DNA from 4 places in the Kitasatospora sp. NPDC022856 genome. Region 1 is predicted to be linked to each of the others. Evidence: riboswitches for the same ligand, from Rfam matches in the RefSeq annotation. Region 1 holds a riboswitch; each other region holds the start of a gene.
The links. Region 1 has a riboswitch for cobalamin ahead of ACZ34W_RS33070 (peptidase). Riboswitches for the same ligand answer to the same signal wherever they lie in the genome.
Positions count from the first base shown of each region.

Region 2: another riboswitch for cobalamin. It lies ahead of metE (5-methyltetrahydropteroyltriglutamate--homocysteine S-methyltransferase); the one in region 1 lies ahead of ACZ34W_RS33070 (peptidase).
Region 3: another riboswitch for cobalamin. It lies ahead of ACZ34W_RS05710 (ribonucleoside-diphosphate reductase subunit alpha); the one in region 1 lies ahead of ACZ34W_RS33070 (peptidase).
Region 4: another riboswitch for cobalamin. It lies ahead of ACZ34W_RS06860 (cobalamin biosynthesis protein); the one in region 1 lies ahead of ACZ34W_RS33070 (peptidase).

Region 1 covers NZ_JBVHHE010000044.1:16,040-20,534, forward strand. Annotated here, with positions in the region: gene mmsB (3-hydroxyisobutyrate dehydrogenase) at 1-236, shown strand, start outside; partial or broken gene ACZ34W_RS33065 (enoyl-CoA hydratase-related protein) at 233-728, shown strand; cobalamin riboswitch at 924-1,073, shown strand; gene ACZ34W_RS33070 (peptidase) at 1,174-2,241, shown strand; gene ACZ34W_RS33075 (flagellar hook-length control protein FliK) at 2,276-2,755, shown strand; gene ACZ34W_RS33080 (prenyltransferase/squalene oxidase repeat-containing protein) at 2,997-4,424, opposite strand.
Region 2 covers NZ_JBVHHE010000009.1:260,615-265,109, reverse strand. Annotated here, with positions in the region: gene ACZ34W_RS14240 (GNAT family N-acetyltransferase) at 1-504, shown strand, start outside; gene ACZ34W_RS14235 (SDR family NAD(P)-dependent oxidoreductase) at 614-970, shown strand; gene metE (5-methyltetrahydropteroyltriglutamate--homocysteine S-methyltransferase) at 864-3,173, opposite strand; cobalamin riboswitch at 3,312-3,535, opposite strand; gene ACZ34W_RS14225 (hypothetical protein) at 3,624-3,746, shown strand; gene cobF (precorrin-6A synthase (deacetylating)) at 3,898-4,495, shown strand, end outside.
Region 3 covers NZ_JBVHHE010000003.1:173,602-178,096, forward strand. Annotated here, with positions in the region: gene ACZ34W_RS05705 (ribonucleotide-diphosphate reductase subunit beta) at 1-169, opposite strand, end outside; gene ACZ34W_RS05710 (ribonucleoside-diphosphate reductase subunit alpha) at 205-2,610, opposite strand; cobalamin riboswitch at 2,800-2,926, opposite strand; gene ACZ34W_RS05715 (hypothetical protein) at 3,310-4,495, shown strand, end outside.
Region 4 covers NZ_JBVHHE010000004.1:77,741-82,235, forward strand. Annotated here, with positions in the region: gene ACZ34W_RS06845 (hypothetical protein) at 1-538, opposite strand, end outside; gene ACZ34W_RS06850 (alpha/beta hydrolase family protein) at 941-2,056, opposite strand; gene ACZ34W_RS06855 (helix-turn-helix domain-containing protein) at 2,479-3,192, opposite strand; cobalamin riboswitch at 3,405-3,597, shown strand; gene ACZ34W_RS06860 (cobalamin biosynthesis protein) at 3,691-4,495, shown strand, end outside.

The sequences.
Region 1 (4,495 bases):
GTCCGGTCCCCGGGCCGGTGCCGGCCAGTCCGGCGAACCGCGAGTACGCGGCCGGGTTCGCCGCCGCGCTGATGGCCAAGGACCTCGGACTGGCCGCCGGGGCCGCCGACGCAGCGGGCCTGCCGACCGAGCTCGGTCGCAGAGCGGCGCAGTTGTACGCGGACTTCGCGGCGGACGAGGGTGCGGGCCTGGACTTCTCGGCGATCATCACCACTTTGAGGGAGGGCGGCAAATGACCGAGACCTACGAGACGATCCTGGTCGAGCGCAGGGGCCGGGTGGGCTGATCACGCTCGACCGGCCGAAGGCGCTCAACGCGCTCAACACGCTCCTGATGAGCGAAGTCGTCTCCGCGGCGACGGAGTTCGACCGGGACCCGGACATCGGCTGCCTGGTGGTCACCGACTCGGAGAAGGCCTTCGCGGCCTCTGTCTGACCGGCCGGATGATGGGCGCCGAGGAGGCGGAGCGGGCCGGACTGGTCTCCCGCATCGTCCCCGCCGACCGGCTGCCGGCCGAGGCCCTGGCCACCGCCGAGACCGCCGCGGCGATGTCCACCCCGGCGGCGATCATGCTCAAGGAGGACGTCAACCGGTCGTACGAGACGACCCTCGCCGAGGGCGTCCGCTTCGAACGCCGCCTCTTCCACGCCGTCTTCGCGACGGCTGATCAGAAGGAGGGCATGGCGGCTTTCTCGGAGAAGCGCCCGCCGGAGTTCCGCAACCGCTGACGGCGCCCGCGGTGCGCCGCCCCTCGTCCGGGGCGGCGCACCGCCCGTCAGCTCTCGGACCGCCGGAGCAGGTAGGTGTCCGTGATCCAGCCCTCGCGCTCGCGGGCCCGGTCCGCTGCGGTCCCGTCGGCCAGGCGTAGTGTGCCGGCGGAACCCGCTGGTGCCTGCGTGATGTGACGCACGATCCCTTGACCCGATCTTTTCCGTTTCGCCATGATGAGCCGTCACGTTGTGACTCCGTCGACGGGGGAAGTCCGGTCCGAATCCGGCGCTGACCCGCAACGGTAGGCCGCCGACGGCATGTCGGCGGCGAGCCCGAGTACCCGTCGGCGGGGATGTGTCGTCCCCTCCTCCCGTCGTGGTCTGCGGGCCGGAGCTCCGAGGGCTGCCCGGCGTGCTGCCCGGCGTCCTCCGGGCCCCTGCGTCCAGGCCCGGAAAGGCACTCATGCCCACGCTCCGCCGCACCCTCGGTCTGCTCGCGATACCCGCCCTGGCGCTCGCCACCGCGCTCCCGGTGGCCACCGCCGCCCACGCCGAAACGACGTCCTCCCGGACCGTTCGTCCCGACGCCGCCGCTGGCGGCTGGCTGGCCCGCCAGCTCGTGGACGGCGACCACTTCGAGTCCGTCTTCAACGGCACCGCCTACCCCGACCAGGGTCTGACCGTCGATGCCGTGCTGGCCTTCGCCGCCTCGCACAGCTCCGACGAGGCCGCCGCGAAGGCCACCGCCTGGCTGGCGAAGCCCGAGATCATCTCCGGCTACCTCGGCGACGGCGCCACCGAGGCCTACGCGGGCGCCACCGCGAAGCTGCTGCTCGCCGTCGAGGTGCGCGGTGGGAACCCGGCATCCTTCGGGGGCGTCGACCTGCCAGCCCGGCTGCGCTCGCTGCAGACCGCCGAAGGACGGTTCTCCGACCGGTCGCAGTGGGGCGACTACAGCAACGCCTTCGGCCAGTCCCTCGCCCTGATCGCCCTGCACCGCACCCCCGGCGACGCTCCCGCCGCGGCCGTCGACTTCCTGGCGAACAGCCAGTGCGCGGACGGCGGTTACCCGTCCGCCTTCGGCCAGCCCACCTGCACCAGTGACGCCGACGCCACCGCCCTCGCCGTCCAGGCGCTCGCCGTCAACGGCCGCAACGCCGAGGCGAACGCGGGCCTCGGCTGGCTGACCACGCACCAGAACGCCGACGGCGGCTTCGCGGCCGCCGGGGCGACCGCCTCCAACGCCAACACCACCGGCCTGGCCACCCAGGCACTGCTCTCCGGTGGGCGCCTCGGTGCCGGCCTCAAGGGCTGGAGCCGGCTGGTGAAGTTCCAGCAGGGCTGCTCCGCCGACCCGGCGGTGCGCGGCGCGGTCGCCTACGACGCGTCGGGCTTCACCGCGGGCAACGGCGCCCGGGCCACCGCGCAGGCCGTCCTCGGCCTGGCGGGCACCCCGCTGGCCACCCTCTCCGCCGCCGGGTCCCGCCCCGGCGCCCCCACCCTCGCCTGCCCGGCCCCGGCCACCCGCTGAGACGCCGAACCCTGATCCCACGAGGAGAGTTCCGATGACCGATACCCTCACCCCGTCCCGCCCCGTCCGCCGGATGCTCGGGTCGATCGCCGCCGCGGCGGCCCTCACCGCCGGCCTGCTCGGCGTCTCCGCCGCCCAGGCCCCGCAGGCCCAGGCGGCGGCCTGCAACGGAACCACCGGCGTCACCGTCGTGGTCGACTTCACCGCCGTCGGCGGCGGCATCGAGACCGGCTGCGCCCCCGGCGACCCCGCCAGCGGGCTCGCCGCGCTCACCGGCGCCGGGTTCTCGTACGCCTTCCACCCCCGCTTCCCGGGCTTCGTCTGCAAGATCAACGCACTGCCCGCCACCTGCACCAACCCGACCGGCAGCGCCTACTGGTCGTACTGGCACGCCCAGCACGGCGGCCCCTGGTCCTACAGCAGCCTGGGCGCCGGCAACTACAACCCGGCCCCTGGCGACGTCGAGGGCTGGTCCTTCGGCGCCGGCACCCAGCCGGGCATCACGGCGCCCTGAACGTGAGCAGGCCGGCGCCCGTCCTCCGCGACGGATGAGCCCTGGGCGCCGGCGCCCAGGGCTCATCCGTCGTGGGACGCTTGCCGTCGTCGGAGGAGGTGACGGGCGAACAGCCCACCGATCCCGTTCAGCAGCCCCTGTTGTGCGGCCCGGGCGCGGAGCCCCGGGCCGCAGTGATTCGTCCGGTACCGAAGCGGAACGACCGGCGGTCGGCCGGGCCCGTGCGGTCAGCTGCCGTAGCTCAGCTGCCGTAGCTCAGCGACACGGCGTCGCCGAGGTGGACGGTGGTGGCCCGGGTCGCGGCGGTGGCGGTGGTGCCGTCCAGGCTGACCTTCCAGGTGGAGGAGCCGCTGTTGGCGGTGCCGTTGAGCGCGGTGACGGTTCCGCCGCCGGAGGACGGGGTGACGGCGGTGACGCAGCCGCTGGGGACAGCGGTGGCCGCCGCGTCGAGGACGTCACCGAGGGTCGCGGTGGTCGCGGTCGGAGCGAGGGTGACGGCACAGACCTTGAGGGCGCCGGTACCGTCGTCGACGACCAGGGTGAGCTTCGCCGCGGTGCCGGCGGTGAAGCCGGTGGCGGCGGCCCACGTCGGCTCGCCGGCGGCGGTCGGGGCGGGCGGGGCGGCGGTGAACCCGGCGCCGGCGACGGCGCGCAGACCGTCGACGGAGGCGTACGGGGACGGAGTGGTGTCGGTGGGCAGGTACTTGAAGCCGCCGCCGGGCTTGAACTGCTGGGCGATGAGGAAGTCGACCGGGGTCTTGCCGGTGCCGCTGGTGAAATCGGTTCCCTGGGGGTTGATGCCGCAGGCGTTGAGGCCGGACACGGCCCAGCCGTTGGAGTCGGTGTTCACACCGAACATGGCGTTGAAGGCGCCGGAGGAGGCGAGCTTGCCCTTGAGGAAGTTCTTGGCGGCGACGATCGCGGGATCGGTGTTAGGCACGCCGGCGGTGCACAGCGAGGCCATGGCGGCGCCGGTCATGTCGATGTCGCTGCCCTGCGCGAGCGCGGTCGGGTCGCCGGCGGCCTTGCTGTAGTTCCAGCCGCCGTCGTTGTGCTGGTTGGCGCGCACCACGGCGCCGGAGGCGTTCAGCAGTGCCCGCGGGGCGCGCCGGGTGCCCGCCTGGGTCTTGGCGCCCGCCAGGGCGAGCAGACCGAAGACGGTGCCGTTGAAGTTGGCGGACGGGCCGTAGTAGCCGGGTTCGGCGGCCTGCCAGTAGGCGGCAAGGTCGGCGAGGAGGTTGCGGCCCGGGCCGACCCGGGCGGGGTCGATGCCGGCGGCGTAGGCGTTGAGGATGCCGCGCTCGTAGTCGGTGACGACCGGCGAGGCGCTCGGCCAGCCGGGGGCGGCGAGCTGGTTGCGGTAGACCAGGCGGGCGTTCTTGGTGGGGTCGCCGCCGGGGGTGACGTCCGCGGCGGCCGTGCCGGCGGCCGCCAGTGCGCTGAAGGCCCACTCGTTCGAGAGTCCGCCGCCGGTGACGTAGCTGCCGTCGGCGGCCTGAAGGGACCTCAGGTAGGTGACGCCGGTGCTCTTGGAGGTGGCTATCTGGGTGGGACTGGCCGTCGCGTGGGCGGGAACGGCTGAGAGCAGCAGGGCTCCGGCCGTCAGCGCGACGGTGACGGCGGTGGCGGTGCGGGTCGCGGTGGTCCGCGAGGGGGCCGGGAAGGACACGGGACGGGCTCCTTGGGGTGGCGGGCGTCGACCCTGCCCCGGAGTCCGGGCGTCCGTTCGGAAGCGCGCCT
Region 2 (4,495 bases), on a different contig from region 1:
GTGCTGCAGGCCGAGCTGTACGACGACGTCGCCACCCGCTCCCGGGCCGACTCCCGGCCCTGGCAGCCCGTTTCACCGGGCGCCGCCGGGTCCCCGTACGCGGTCGCCGCCCCCTCGGACGAGGCCGCCTGCTTCTCCGTCACCACCCTCCCCTCGGGCGACCTCGCCGGCGAGGCCCTCCTCTGGGGCATCGACACCCACAACCGCACCGCCCATCTCGGCCTCGCCCTGCGCCCCGCCCTCCGCGGCCGGGGCCTGGCCCGCGAGGTCGTCGCGCTGCTGTGCCACTACGGCTTCACCGTCCGCGGCCTGCACCGCCTCCAGATCGACACCCTCGCCGAGAACCTGCCGATGATCGCCGCCGCGACCCGCGCCGGCTTCACCCTCGAAGGCACCCTGCGCCGCTCCGCCTGGGCCTACGGCGCCCACCGCGACGAGGTCGTGCTCGGCCTGCTCGCCGAGGATTGGACCACCCCGGCCGACGTGGCCTCCGACCGGGTCTGACCAGCCCCCGAGGCCCGGATGAGGCCCGGGGCAGAGCTGCGATGGTTCCAGCCTGGGCCGCGCCCGGCCGGGCGGACGGCGGCCGGGCAGCGCGCCGGCGGAGTCGACGATGGACCTGCACCTGTCGGGCGAGGCCGCCGTGGCGACCGGGGCGGGCAAGGGCATCGGCCTCGCCGTCACCCGGGCCCTCGCCGCCGAGGGCGTCAGGGTGCTGGCCGCCTGCCGGACCGTGACCGAGGACCTCGCCGCACTCGGCCGCACGACCGACGTCCTGCCGCTCCAGGCGGACCTCACCGCCGCGGACGGCCCGGAGCGGGCGGCGGGCCGGGGGCCGGCCCGCCGCCCGCTCCGGCGCGGTGTCAGCCGCCCAGTTCGGCGCGGACCAGCCTGGCCGCCTCGACCAGGTGCTCCAGCGAGGCCCGGGTCTCCGCCCAACCGCGGGTCTTCAGGCCGCAGTCGGGGTTGACCCAGAGCCGCTCGGCCGGGATCGCGGCCAGCCCGGCGCGGAGCAGCGAGGCCGCCTCCTCGGTGCTCGGCACCCGGGGCGAGTGGATGTCGTAGACGCCGGGGCCGACCTCGCGCGGGTAGCCTGCCCCGGCCAGCTCGTGGGCGACCTCCATGTGCGAGCGGGCCGCCTCCAGGGAGATCACGTCGGCGTCGAGCTCGTCGATGGCGGTCATGATCGCGCCGAACTCGGCGTAGCACATGTGGGTGTGGATCTGGGTGTCGGCGCGGACCCCGGAGGTGGAGAGCCGGAAGGACTCGGTGGCCCACTCCAGGTAGGCCGCCCGGTCGGCGGACCGCAGCGGCAGGGTCTCGCGCAGCGCCGGCTCGTCGACCTGGATGACGGCGGCGCCGGCGGCCTCCAGGTCGGTGACCTCGTCGCGCAGGGCGAGCGCGACCTGCCGGGCGGTGTCGCCGGTCGGCTGGTCGTCCCGGACGAAGGACCAGGCGAGCATGGTCACCGGTCCGGTGAGCATGCCCTTGACCGGACGGTCCGTCAGATCGGCCGCGTAGCGGTACCAGTCGACGGTCATCGGGTGCGGGCGGGAGATGTCCCCGGCCAGCACCGGCGGCCGGACGTAGCGGGTGCCGTAGGACTGCACCCAGCCGTGCCGGGTGGCCAGGTAGCCGGTCAGCTGCTCGGCGAAGTACTGCACCATGTCGTTGCGTTCGGGCTCGCCGTGGACGAGCACGTCGAGGCCCGCCTTCTCCTGGTAGGCGATCACCTCGCGGACCTCGGCCCGCATCCGGTCCCGGTAGGTTCCGTCGTCGATGCGGCCGGCGCGCAGGTCGGCGCGGGCGGTGCGCAGTTCGGTGGTCTGCGGGAAGGAGCCGATGGTGGTGGTCGGCAGCAGCGGCAGGCCGAGCCGGGCCCGCTGCGCCTCGGCGCGCTCGGGGTAGGCCGGGGCGCGGCGGGCGTCCTCGGGGGCGGTGGCGGCGACCCGGGCCCGGACGGCCGGGTCGCGGGTCAGCGCCGAGCCGGCGCGGGAGGCCAGGTCGGCCCGGTTGGCGGCCAGTTGGGCCGCGATGGTGTCGGTGCCGTGGGCCAGGCCGCGGGCCAGGGTGGCGACCTCGGTGGTCTTCTGACGGGCGAAGGCGAGCCAGCGGGCGACCTGCGGGTCGAGGTCGCGCTCCAGGTCGGCGTCGAGCGGGACGTGCAGCAGCGAGCAGGACGGTGCGACGTCGACCCGGTCCGCCAGGCCGAGCAGCGTGCCGAGGGTGGCGAGGGACTTCTCCAGGTTGTTGATCCAGATGTTGCGGCCGTCCACCACACCCGCGACCAGGCGCTTGCCGGGCACTCCGCCGACGGCGGCGAGGTCGTCGAGGTTGGCGGCGCCGGGGCCGGTGAAGTCCAGGCCGATGCCCTCGATCGGGGCCTTGGCCAGGACGGGCAGGGCCTCGCCGAGCCGGTCGAAGTAGCTGGTGACCAGCAGTTGCGGGCGGTCGGTGAGCGCACCGAGCTCGCGGTAGACGCGGGTGGCGGCGTTCAGCTCGGCCGGGGTGCGGTCCTGGACGAGCGCGGGCTCGTCCAGCTGGACCCAGTCGGCGCCGGCGGCCCGCAGGTCGGCGAGGAGTTCCGCGTAGACCGGCAGCAGCCGGTCCAGCAGGGTGACCGGCCGGAAGTCGGCGGCCACGCCGGGGGCGGGCTTGGCGAGCAGCAGGTAGGTCAGCGGTCCGACCAGCACGGGCCGGGGGCGGTGGCCGAGGCCGAGCGCCTCACGCAGTTCGGAGACCGGCTTGGCGGAGTTCGCGGCGAAGACCGTGTCCGGGCCCAACTCCGGTACGAGGTAGTGGTAGTTGGTGTCGAACCACTTGGTCATCTCCAGCGGTGCGACGTCCTGGGTGCCGCGCGCCATGGCGAAGTAGCCGTCCAGCGGGTCGGTGTCGACGGCGGCGCGGTGGCGGGCCGGGATCGCGCCGACCGCGACCGTGGTGTCCAGGACGTGGTCGTAGAGCGAGAAGTCGCCGGTGGGGACTTCGGTGATGCCCGCGTCCGCCAGCTGCCGCCAGTTGGCGCGGCGCAGGACGGCGGCGGTGGCGTGCAGGGCGGCGGCGTCGACGCGGCCCGCCCAGTACCCCTCGACGGCCTTCTTCAGCTCCCGGTCGGCACCCTGCCTCGGGTAGCCGTACACGGTGGCCTGCGGGGTGGTGGAACTCGGTGACACGGAACTCTCCTTCGCGAGTCGCGCTGCGATCCCGGGAGAGCACGACGGCGTGGAGGTACGGCAGTGGGGGCACGGCACCGGGGTGGGCCCGCCCGCTCCGCCGACCCGCCCTCGAGGTCACCGAGATCACCGCGTGCGGGGTGCACGCGGGCAGTGGCAGGTCTTCGGACTCGCGGGCGCGTCCGCCTGGCTTCCAGGCCGGACACCTACTGGCCGTCGCTTCCCGGGCCCGGCTGGGCCCAGTGCGTGTGACGGCGGTCGTTCCCACTCACCGCTGCGGGGCAGTCCCGGATTCCCACCGGGTTCCCTCTTGCGACGCCGTGGCTGGAGGACACGGCGAACCGACTGCACCGCCCACCCTAGGCCCATCGCCGGCGGCGCGTCAGTGATTGTCCGGATCGCGGATGGCCGGCACGGCCCCGGCGGCCCCCGGCCGCCCGGGCAGTTCAGGTGGTGGTCGAGGCGGTGGTCGAGGACGAGCGCGTCACGAAGGACGTGCTGGTCACCCCGGCCAAGGTGCTCGCCGCCGCGCACGCCGTGCCGGCTACCCCTGACGGCGGAGCCAGAACATGACGGCCCGCCATGGCAACGGCCGAAAGGCCGGGTCGAGGGCGCGTGCATGACGTCACAGTGCCACCGGACCGGTCGCCCGCGGCCCACCCGGCGGTTCGCCCGGGACCGGCCGCGCCCGGCGGACGGGCAGCCGCACGGCACAATCACTGTCATGCGGCACATCTTCCTCATCGGCATCGGGGCGGGCGATCCCGACCACCTCACCCTGCAGGCGGTCAAGGCCCTCGCCCGCACCGACGTCTTCTTCATCCTCGACAAGAACGAGGAACGGCAGGACCTCATCCGGCTGCGCCGGCAGCTGCTGACCGAGCACGGCCGCCCGGGCCACCGCGTCATCGAGGTCGCGGACGCCGAGCGGGACCGCGCCACCCCGGCGTACACCGCGGCCGTGGACGACTGGCGCACCCGCCGGGCCGACCTGGTCGAGCGGCTGGTCGCCGAGCACCTCGGCCCGGAGGAGACCGGCGCGTTCCTGGTCTGGGGCGACCCGAGCCTCTACGACAGCGTCATCGCCGTGATCGACGAGGTCCTGGCCCGCGGCGGCGCCACCTTCGGGTACGAGGTGGTCCCGGGCATCAGCAGCGTCTCGGCGCTCGCCGCCCGGCACCGCACCACCCTGACCCGGGTCGGCCGCCCGCTGCAGATCACCACCGGCCGCCGTCTCGCCGAGGGCTTCCCCGAGCAGGTGGACGACGTGGTGGTGATGCTGGACGGGCGGGCCGCGTTCACCGGGATCGACCCCGAGGGGC
Region 3 (4,495 bases), on a different contig from region 1:
CGATCATGTGCCGCTCGCCGTCGCTCAGCTTGGCGAGGTCGGCGACGTCGGAGTGCAGGTCCACCTCCTCGACGGTCCAGGTGTTCTTGATCGCGTCCCGGTAGCGGTCGTAGAACGACGGGTACCGCATCGGCCGCAGGGTCAGCTCGAAGCCGGGGTCGAGCAGCATCTTCTCGCGGTCGGGACGGGCTTCGGGGGTGGTGCTCACTGGCAGGCCTCGCAGGACTCGGGGTTCTCCAGGGAGCAGGCCAGCGCGGCCTCCTCCTCCGGGCTGAGGGTCGGGGACGCCACCGGCACCGGCGCGGCGGCGCGGGCGGTGCCCGAGGCGGCCTGGGCGATCCGGGTGGCGGGCCGCGACCGCAGGTAGTAGGTGGTCTTCAGACCGACCTTCCACGCGTACGCGTACATCGAGCTCAGCTTGCCGATGGTGGGCGCCGCCATGAAGAGGTTCAGCGACTGGCTCTGGTCGATGTACGGCATCCGGGCGGCGGCCAGGTCGATCAGCGCGCGCTGGGGCAGCTCCCAGGCCGTGCGGTACAGCGAACGGACCTCGGCGGGCAGCCAGTTGAGGTCCTGGACGGAGCCGTTGGCGTCGCGCAGCGCGTCCCGGGTCTGCTGGTCCCAGACGCCGAGCTCCTTCAGCTCGCGCACCAGGTACGGGTTGACCTGGAGGAACTCGCCGGAGAGGGTCTCGCGCTTGAACAGGTTGGAGACCTGCGGCTCGATGCACTCGTACACACCGGCGATCGAGGCGATCGTGGCGGTGGGGGCGATGGCGAGCAGCAGCGAGTTGCGCAGACCGGTCTCGGCGATCCGGGCGCGCAGCGCCTCCCAGCGGCCGGCCCACTGCGGCGCGGCCGAACCGAAGTGGTCGATGTGCAGCTCGCCGCGGGCGGCGCGGGTCTCGCCGTAGGCCTCGTGGCGGCCCAGCCGCTCGGCCAGGTCGGCGGAACGCTCGTACGCGGTGAGCATGATGCGCTCGGCGATGAGGGTGGAGAGGGCCTTCGCCTCGGCGGAGTCGAAGTCCAGGCGGAGCTGGAAGAAGACGTCCTGGAGGCCCATCACGCCGAGGCCGACCGGGCGCCAGCGCGAGTTGGACGCGCCGGCCTCGGGGGTCGGGTAGAAGTTGATGTCCACCACGCGGTCGAGGAAGGTGACGGCGGTGCGGACGGTGGCGTCCAGGCGGTCCCAGTCCATCGCGTTCAGCAGGTCGGCGGCGGTGGCACCGGGGGCGACGTGGGCGCCGAGGTTGACCGAGCCGAGGTTGCAGACGGCGGTCTCGGAGTCGTCCGTGACCTCCAGGATCTCGGTGCAGAGGTTGGAGCTGTGCACCGTGCGGCCGGGCAGCGCGGTCTGGTTGGCGGCGCGGTTGGAGGCGTCCTTGAAGGTCATCCAGCCGTTGCCGGTCTGCGCCAGGGTGCGCATCATCCGGGAGTAGAGGGTCTGCGCCGGGATGGTGCGGACGGCCTTGCCGGCCTGCTCGGCCTTCAGGTACGCCTCGTCGAACTCGGCGCCCCAGAGGTCGACCAGCTCGGGCACGTCGGCGGGGGAGAACAGCGACCAGTCGGCGTTCGCGTTGACGCGGCGCATGAACTCGTCCGGGATCCAGTGCGCCAGGTTGAGGTTGTGGGTGCGGCGCGCCTCCTCACCGGTGTTGTCGCGCAGCTCCAGGAACTCCTCGATGTCCGCGTGCCAGGTCTCCAGGTAGACGCAGGCCGCGCCCTTGCGGCGGCCGCCCTGGTTGACCGCGGCGACCGAGGAGTCGAGGGTGCGCAGGAACGGGACGATGCCGTTGGACTTGCCGTTTGTGCCCCGGATCAGGCTGCCGCGCGAGCGGATCCGCGAGTAGGACAGGCCGATGCCGCCGGCGTGCTTGGAGAGACGGGCGATCTGGGCGTACCGGGAGTAGATCGAGTCCAGGTTGTCCAGCGGCGAGTCCAGCAGGTAGCAGCTCGACATCTGCGGGTGCTTGGTGCCGGAGTTGAAGAGCGTCGGCGAGGAGGTCAGGTACTCCAGCCGGCTCATCAGGCCGTACAGCTCGGAGACCTCGCGCACCGACTGCTCGTTGTCGCCGACCGCCAGACCACAGGCGACGCGGAGCAGGAACTGCTGCGGGGTCTCGACGACCTTGCGGGTGATCGGGTGGCGCAGCAGGTACCGGGACTGGACGGTGCGCAGGCCGAAGTACTCGAAGCGGCCGTCGCCCTCGGGGTCGATCAGCGCGTTCAGGGCGGTGGCGTGCTTGGCGACGAAGTCGGCGGTGGAGTCGCCGATCAGGCCCTCGGCGTGGCCGACCGCGATCGAGTCCGAGAAGGTGACCGAACCCTGGCTCACCGCCTCGTCGACGATCTCCAGCGCGAGCAGTCGCGCGGCGAGCTTCGAGTACTGCGGGTCCTCGGCGATCATCGACGCTGCGGCGTCCACGGCCAGCCCGCGCAGCTCGGCGAAGTCCGAGCCGGCGTGGCGGCCGCGCAGCGCGGCGGCGGCGACATGGCCGGGGTCCACCTGGGGGAGGTCGGCGCTGCGGTCGGTCAGCAGCCGGAGCAGTGCGCCACCGGGGTCGGACACCGTCGGGTCGACGGGGGCGGAGCTGGAACCCTGGGCGGGCAGGGTGACTGAGGCAGCGGTGGTCAAGGCGCTCTCTCCTGGCGGCGATCGGCGTCGGCGGTGGCTCGGGCCGGACCGTTCGGGGCAGGGGAGCACGGCGCGCCGGCCCGGAGGCGGCGCGCGACGGTGGCATCCCCGGCCCGCCCGCGAGGCCCGGAAGTGGTGCTGGTGCGAAAGGCCTCTGCGGGGAGGCCAGGCGGCACGCCGTCGGCAGGTATTCGGACTCGCGGGCTCTGTCGGAGCCGCCCGCACACCGCTGCGGGGCAGTCCCGGACTCGCACCGGGTTCCCCTGCGTCGACAGCAGGGATGAGCATACATCTAGTGGTGTCCGCTCGATGCGACCCCACATGTTGTGCGGCGTCGCGTGTCGACGTGATCGCAGGTGGTACCGGTGAGAGGCCTTTCCCGGGCTGTTCCGGGGCCGTTCCGGGGCTGCGGCCGGCCCCCGGCCGCCCGCCGCGGGGGCCGGCGCCGGGAGCCGCCGCAGGGTCGTTCCAGGGCCTTCGCGGACCACGGCGCAGGGCGTCACCGGGACTGCCCGGGGCCCGGCCGGTGTTCGGATTCGGAAACGGATCGGCCACCGGGCAGGCCCGCCGTCAGGGGCATGCCCTACGATCTCGGCTCATGAGGGAGCGGAGCCAGCGGGTCGTCGACACCGACGTGATTCGCGGAGCGGCCGCCGAAGGCAGTGAGGGGGGCGCATGAGCGACGGAACGGGCACGCCCGGGGAGTGGAGCGGCCGACCCGGCTCGCCGGGGCAGCAGCCGCCCCCTCCCGCCGGGCCGGGTGGCGCGCAGAACCAGCAGCCGGGCACGCCCGGACAGCCGCCGCAGGGCCCGCCGCCCGCGCCGTACCCCGGCGCGCCGCAGCCGGTGCCGCCGGCCCCGGGCGGGTTCGGTCCGCCGCCCGCCTCGTACGGGCCGCCGGTGCCCGCGCCGCAGCCGGTCCAGCCGCCGGTGCCGTCCGTGCCGCAGCCGCAGCCGCCGCAGCAGGTCCAGCCGCCCGTGCCGCAGCCGGTCCCGCAGCAGCCGGCGCCGGTGCAGCCGCAGCCCCAGCCCCCGGTGCACCAGCAGCATGTCCAGCCGCAGCCGCCGCAGCACCAGTGGCAGCCGCAGCCCCAGCACCCCCAGCCCGTGCCGCAGCACGCCGAGCCGGACTGGGCCGCCCTCGCGGACCGGAACGAGGCGGAGGCCAAGCGCAAGGGCCGGACGCGGATCATCGGCGGCGTGGTCGCCCTCCTGGTGGTCGGCGGCCTGGTCGCCGGCGGCCTGCTGTTCCTGAACAAGGGCGACGACAAGAAGCCGGTCGCGGATCCCACCGGCGCCGCCACGGCGGCCACCCAGCCGCCGGCGCCCACGGCGTCCGGCAAGGCGTCCCCGACGGCCACCCCGAGCGCCACGCCCGAGGACCCGTCGAAGCCGCTCTGGGAGGCGACCACCGACCCGGCTCCGCAGGACGCGGCGGCGCTCTTCTCGGCGCTCACCGTGACGGTCAACGGCGCCACCTGGAACCGCACCGTGGTCTCGCTCGACTCGCCCTGCTGGGACGGCAACTCCACGGTCGGCGGCCTCGGCAAGGTCCTCGGTGACCAGGGCTGCCGCCAGGTGCTCCGGGCCACCTACGTCTCCGGCGACAGCGCGGTGACGGTCGGCGTCGCGGTCTTCGACCACAAGCAGCAGGCCGAGACCGCGGTGAAGAACTACGTCGGCCACCTCAAGGGCGCCGCGGCCCCCGGCTCGCCGGCGTTCTGCACCACCCCCGGCTGCACCAACACCAAGGGCACCCTGGGCCGGTACGGCTTCTTCACCGTCGAGGGCTCCGCCAAGGGCGGCAACACCGCGGACGCCGCCGCGACCGCGGCCGCCGCGGGCTTCGACGAGCACGTGA
Region 4 (4,495 bases), on a different contig from region 1:
CGTGCGGCACGGGCGAGAGGCCCAGCGCGCCGTCGCCGCCGCCGACCCGGCGCTCGTCCAGGCCCCGGCGCAGCAGCTCCAGCAGTTCGCTGTCGGCGACCGGGCCGGCCACCAGGTGGAGGAAGGAGAGCAGCTGCGGCGCCTGGTCGACGGCCTGCCCGGCGAGCACCGCGAACACGCCGCGCAGGGCGGCGGGCGGCACCGGGGCGAGCAGCGTCCAGGCGTCGAACAGGGCGGACCAGCCGCGGACCACGGCCTCGTCGTCGTGCTCCCAGGCGTGCAGGCGCCAGCCGGGGGCGGCGCCGCCGTCCCGGGCCTCGACCAGGCCGACCAGCAGGGCCTGGCCCCAGGCCTTGCCGGCGGCGCCCACCGTCATGGCGAGGGCGCGGCCCGCGTCGCGGGCGTCCTCGGGGAGCAGCTCGCCGCGCTTGTCGACCTCGGCGAGTTCACCGGCCCAGCGGGCGATGCGGACGGCGTCGATCAGCATCCGACGGGCCAGCGGGGCGAGCTCGGCGGGAGCGGGGAAGCCGTCCGGCACCGGGACCCGGCCCCGGCCGGGGGCTGGTGCGGGGCCTCGTCGGCGGGGTACGCCGGAGCCGCCCGGCCTGGCGCCGGCGGGGCGGTGGGCAGTTCCGGGGAGACGGGTCACCGTCGCACCGGAGCCGATCGTCGGCGGGAGCTGGGCATCACGGTCGCGCGGATTCCGAGACGTCACGTCGAGCAGTCTTCCCCTTGTACCGGCCTTCTGTCACATCCGATCGGCCCCGACTACCGACAGGTGGTCGCAGGGGGTCGACAAGATCGGGCAACAGAGGCCAAACCGCCTGGCCGGATCTGTGTGACGCGGACACGCCAGCCTGGGGAAAGACGGGGCGGACGGGGTGCGGGAAGGGGCCCGAGGGGCTGTCCGGAACACGGCTGGGACCGCCCGAGACGGGCCTCAGAGCAGCGGGGTGAGCCAGCGCCGCAGGTGCTCCTCGTAGCGGTCGGGGTCGGCGTTCCAGAGGCCGGCGTGCTCGCCGCCGGGGACGGCCTGGAGGCCGACCACGTCGGAGCGGCGGTGGGCCAGCCGGGCGGCGGCCTGCCAGGGGGCCAGCGCGTCGTCGGGCCCGTGCAGGAGGAGCGTGGGCACCCGCAGGTCGGTGCCGTCCGCGAGGCGGGCGAAGTCGGCCAGATCCACGCCGGCCCGGCCCTCGGCCGCGAGCGCGCCCAGCTCGGCGGCGGCGCCCCGGTAGCCGGCCCGGGCGGCGCCCCGGCGGGCGGTGGCCGACCAGTCGAGCACGGGCGAGTCCAGCACCAGGCCGCTGATCGAGGAGGCCCAGGCGGAGCGGGCCGCGGTCTGCAGGACCATGGTCGCGCCGAGCGACCAGCCGTACAGGATCACCCGCCCGGCGCCGCTGTCCAGGGCCAGCCGCAGGGCCGCCTCGACGTCGCGCCACTCGGTCTCGCCGAAGTGGCCGAGGCCGTCCGGGGAGGCCGGCGCGCCCTCGTCGCCGCGGTAGGTGACGGCCAGGACGGGCAGCGCGAGCCGGTGCAGGACGGGCATCACCGGGAGGGTCTGCTGCCGGTCGGCGCCGGGGCCGTGCACCAGGATCACCCAGGTGCCCCGCTTGCCGTCCAGCCGCCAGGCGGGCAGCGCGCCCAGCTCGCCCTGGACGGCGGTCTCGGTGTACGGCAGGCCGAGGGCGCCGGTCGGGTCGCCGAGGTGGACGCGGGGCGTGAAGCGGACCGCGGTACCGGGGGCCAGGGTGCCGCGGTCGGCGCGGACCAGCCGGCGGGTGACGCCCCGCTCGTCGGCGTGCAGGATCTCGCCGACCACCGCGTGCCCCCCGTCGCCCCACTCGACGGCCCAGCGGCCGGGGCGGGCGCTCTCGGCGCTGCGGGTGAAGGTGGCCCGTCCGGCGGCGAGGGTCAGCACCACGACGGGGCCGGCGGCCCGCTCACGGCCGACCGCCGGGCGGACCATCCGCTCGGAGGCCCTCCGGCCGATCAGCAGGACGGCGGCCCCGGTGCCGACGGCGGCGGCCGCCACGGCGGCTGCGGTTCCCCAACGCATATCGCTCCCCGCTCTGTTGGTCGCGGACTGGGCAGTCTGCCCACCAGTCCACTCGCGGGGGCGCCACCCGGCCACCGGACGCGGCCGTCCGGGTCACGGCGGCGCGGGTCTTGGCCGGGTCTTGGCGGCGGGGGTCTTGGCCGGGTCACGGCGGCACGGGAACCGGCTGCGGGAAGCGGCGGCGCGGTTCTCGGCCCTCTGGTCACGGCGGCGCGGGAAGCGGCTGCGGGAAGCGGCGGCGCGGGAACCGGCTGCGGGAAGCGGCGGCGCGGGAACCGGCTGCGGGAAGCGGCGGCGCGGTTCTCGGCCCTCTGGTCACGGCGGCGCGGGAAGCGGCTGCGGGAAGCGGCGGCGCGGGAAGCGGCAGAGGGAGAGGGCAGGGAGGGGGAGGCGCCGCGCGGGGGCGGCGCGGTACCGGCCCGTCAGACCGGGATCTCGGTCTCCAGGCGCTCCAGCAGCTCCCAGAACCGCTCGCCGAGCGGCCGGGCCGCCGCCGCGCGGGTGTCCGCCGCCGGGGCCGGGGAGCCCCAGCTGCCGGCGCCCCAGTGGGAGGTGACCTGGTACTCGTTCTGCAGCGCCGTCAGCACGGCGGTGAGGTCGCCCTCGTGCACCGGCACGATCCGGCCGATCGGCCGGAGCTGCGCCTGCCAGCGGCCGTCCACGCACTGCCGCAGCCGCCGGTCCAGCTCCTGCGCCCGGCCGGTCACCGCGACCAGCTCGCGCAGGGTCGTGCCGAGCACCTGGGCCAGCGCGTGGGTCTGCTCCTGGTCGCCGTCCCACTGACCGGTCGCCTCGGCCCGCTGGTAGCGGTCCAGTGCGAGGCCGATCCGGTGGGCCGCGCTCTCCTGGTTGAGCTCCCGGGCGACCCGGAAGTCCCGCAGCCGGGCCGGGCGGACGCCCATCAGCTGGGCCGGCGGGCACCAGAGCGCCCGGGCCAGGGCGATGAACTCGTCCTCGGCGGGGCGCAGCTCGCCGCTCTCCCAGCCGAGCACGTGGGAGGGCAGCAGCCGGACGCCGTGCGCGGCCATGCCCTCGACCACCTGCTCGGGGGTCAGCCCGAGGCCGGCGCGGTGCGCGCGGGCGGCCGCGGGCGAGAAGGGCACCGGGGGCACGGCGGGTGGCTGTCTGCGTCGCATGGCCCGACGGTAGGGGGCGGTCCGGCCGCCCCCCAGCCGCCGAACACACGAAGCGGGCCCGGAGGCTCCTCCGGGTGACTGGACGATCGCACAGGCTGTCATGCCCCTGCGGGGGGTGCCGATCGGAGGTAGCGACGGGGTCGGGCGGCCCGGCTCCGCTGTGACCAACCCCTCCGTGACCTTGGTTGACGCACGGTTCGGCCGCGTGATGGGATCCTTCAGCCAAACGGAGGCATGCAGAGGAAGCCGGTGCGAGTCCGGCGCGGTCCCGCCACTGTCACCGGGGAGCACACTCGGAGTCCCTCCTCCGCCGGCCACGGCGCCGGAGGGGGCCCATCGCGGCGGGCCGTCAGAAGCCGCCGCCGGGCCCGGGGGTGCGTTCGACCCGGAAGCCAGGAGACTCTCGCCCCCGGTACGTCGATCCAGGGCGCGGACCCTGAGTGAGGACACGCACGCGATGCAGGCTGCCCCGACCTTCCGAGCCCTCCGCTGTCCACCGTGCGCCCGCTGACCCGCGCCGCCGCCTTCGCCCTGGGGGCCGCGGCCGGGTACCTCGCCGACGCCCGCTTCGCCGACCCGCGCCGCGGCCACCCGGTGGCCGTCTTCGGCGGTGCGGCCGGCCGGCTGGAGCGGCGGATCTGGCGGGACGACCGCGCCGTCGGAACGGCTTTCACGGCGCTCTGCGTGGGCACCGTCGCGGCCGGCGCGCTGGCGGCCGACCGCACCCTGGGCCGCCGGCCGCTCGGGCGGGCCGCGCTGGCCGCCGCCGCGACCTGGACGGTGCTCGGCGGCACCTCGCTCACCCGCGAGGCCCGCTCGATCGGACGCTCGCTCGCCGCGCACGACCTCGCGGCGGCGCGGCAGCGGCTGCCGCACCTGTGCGGGCGGGACCCGAGCGCCCTCGACGAGGGGCAGATCGCCCGCGCGGTGGTCGAGTCGGTCGCCGAGAACACCGCCGACGCCGTGGTCAACGCACTCGTCTGGGGCGCCCTCGCGGGCACGCCCGGGCTGCTGGCGTTCCGCGCGGTCAACACCCTGGACGCGATGGTCGGCCACCGCTCGCCGCGCCACGCCCGGTTCGGCTGGGCCTCGGCGCGGCTGGACGACGTGGCGGGCTGGCCGGGCGCGCGGCTGACCGCGCTGCTGACCGTCGCCGCCGCGCCCGAGCCCCGGACGGCCTGGCGGGTCTGGCGCCGGGACGGCTCCGCCCACCCCAGCCCCAACGCGGGCCAGGCCGAGTCGGCCTTCGCCGGTGCCGTCGGCGTGCGGCTCGGCGGCACCCTGCGGTACGGCGCCCGGGTCG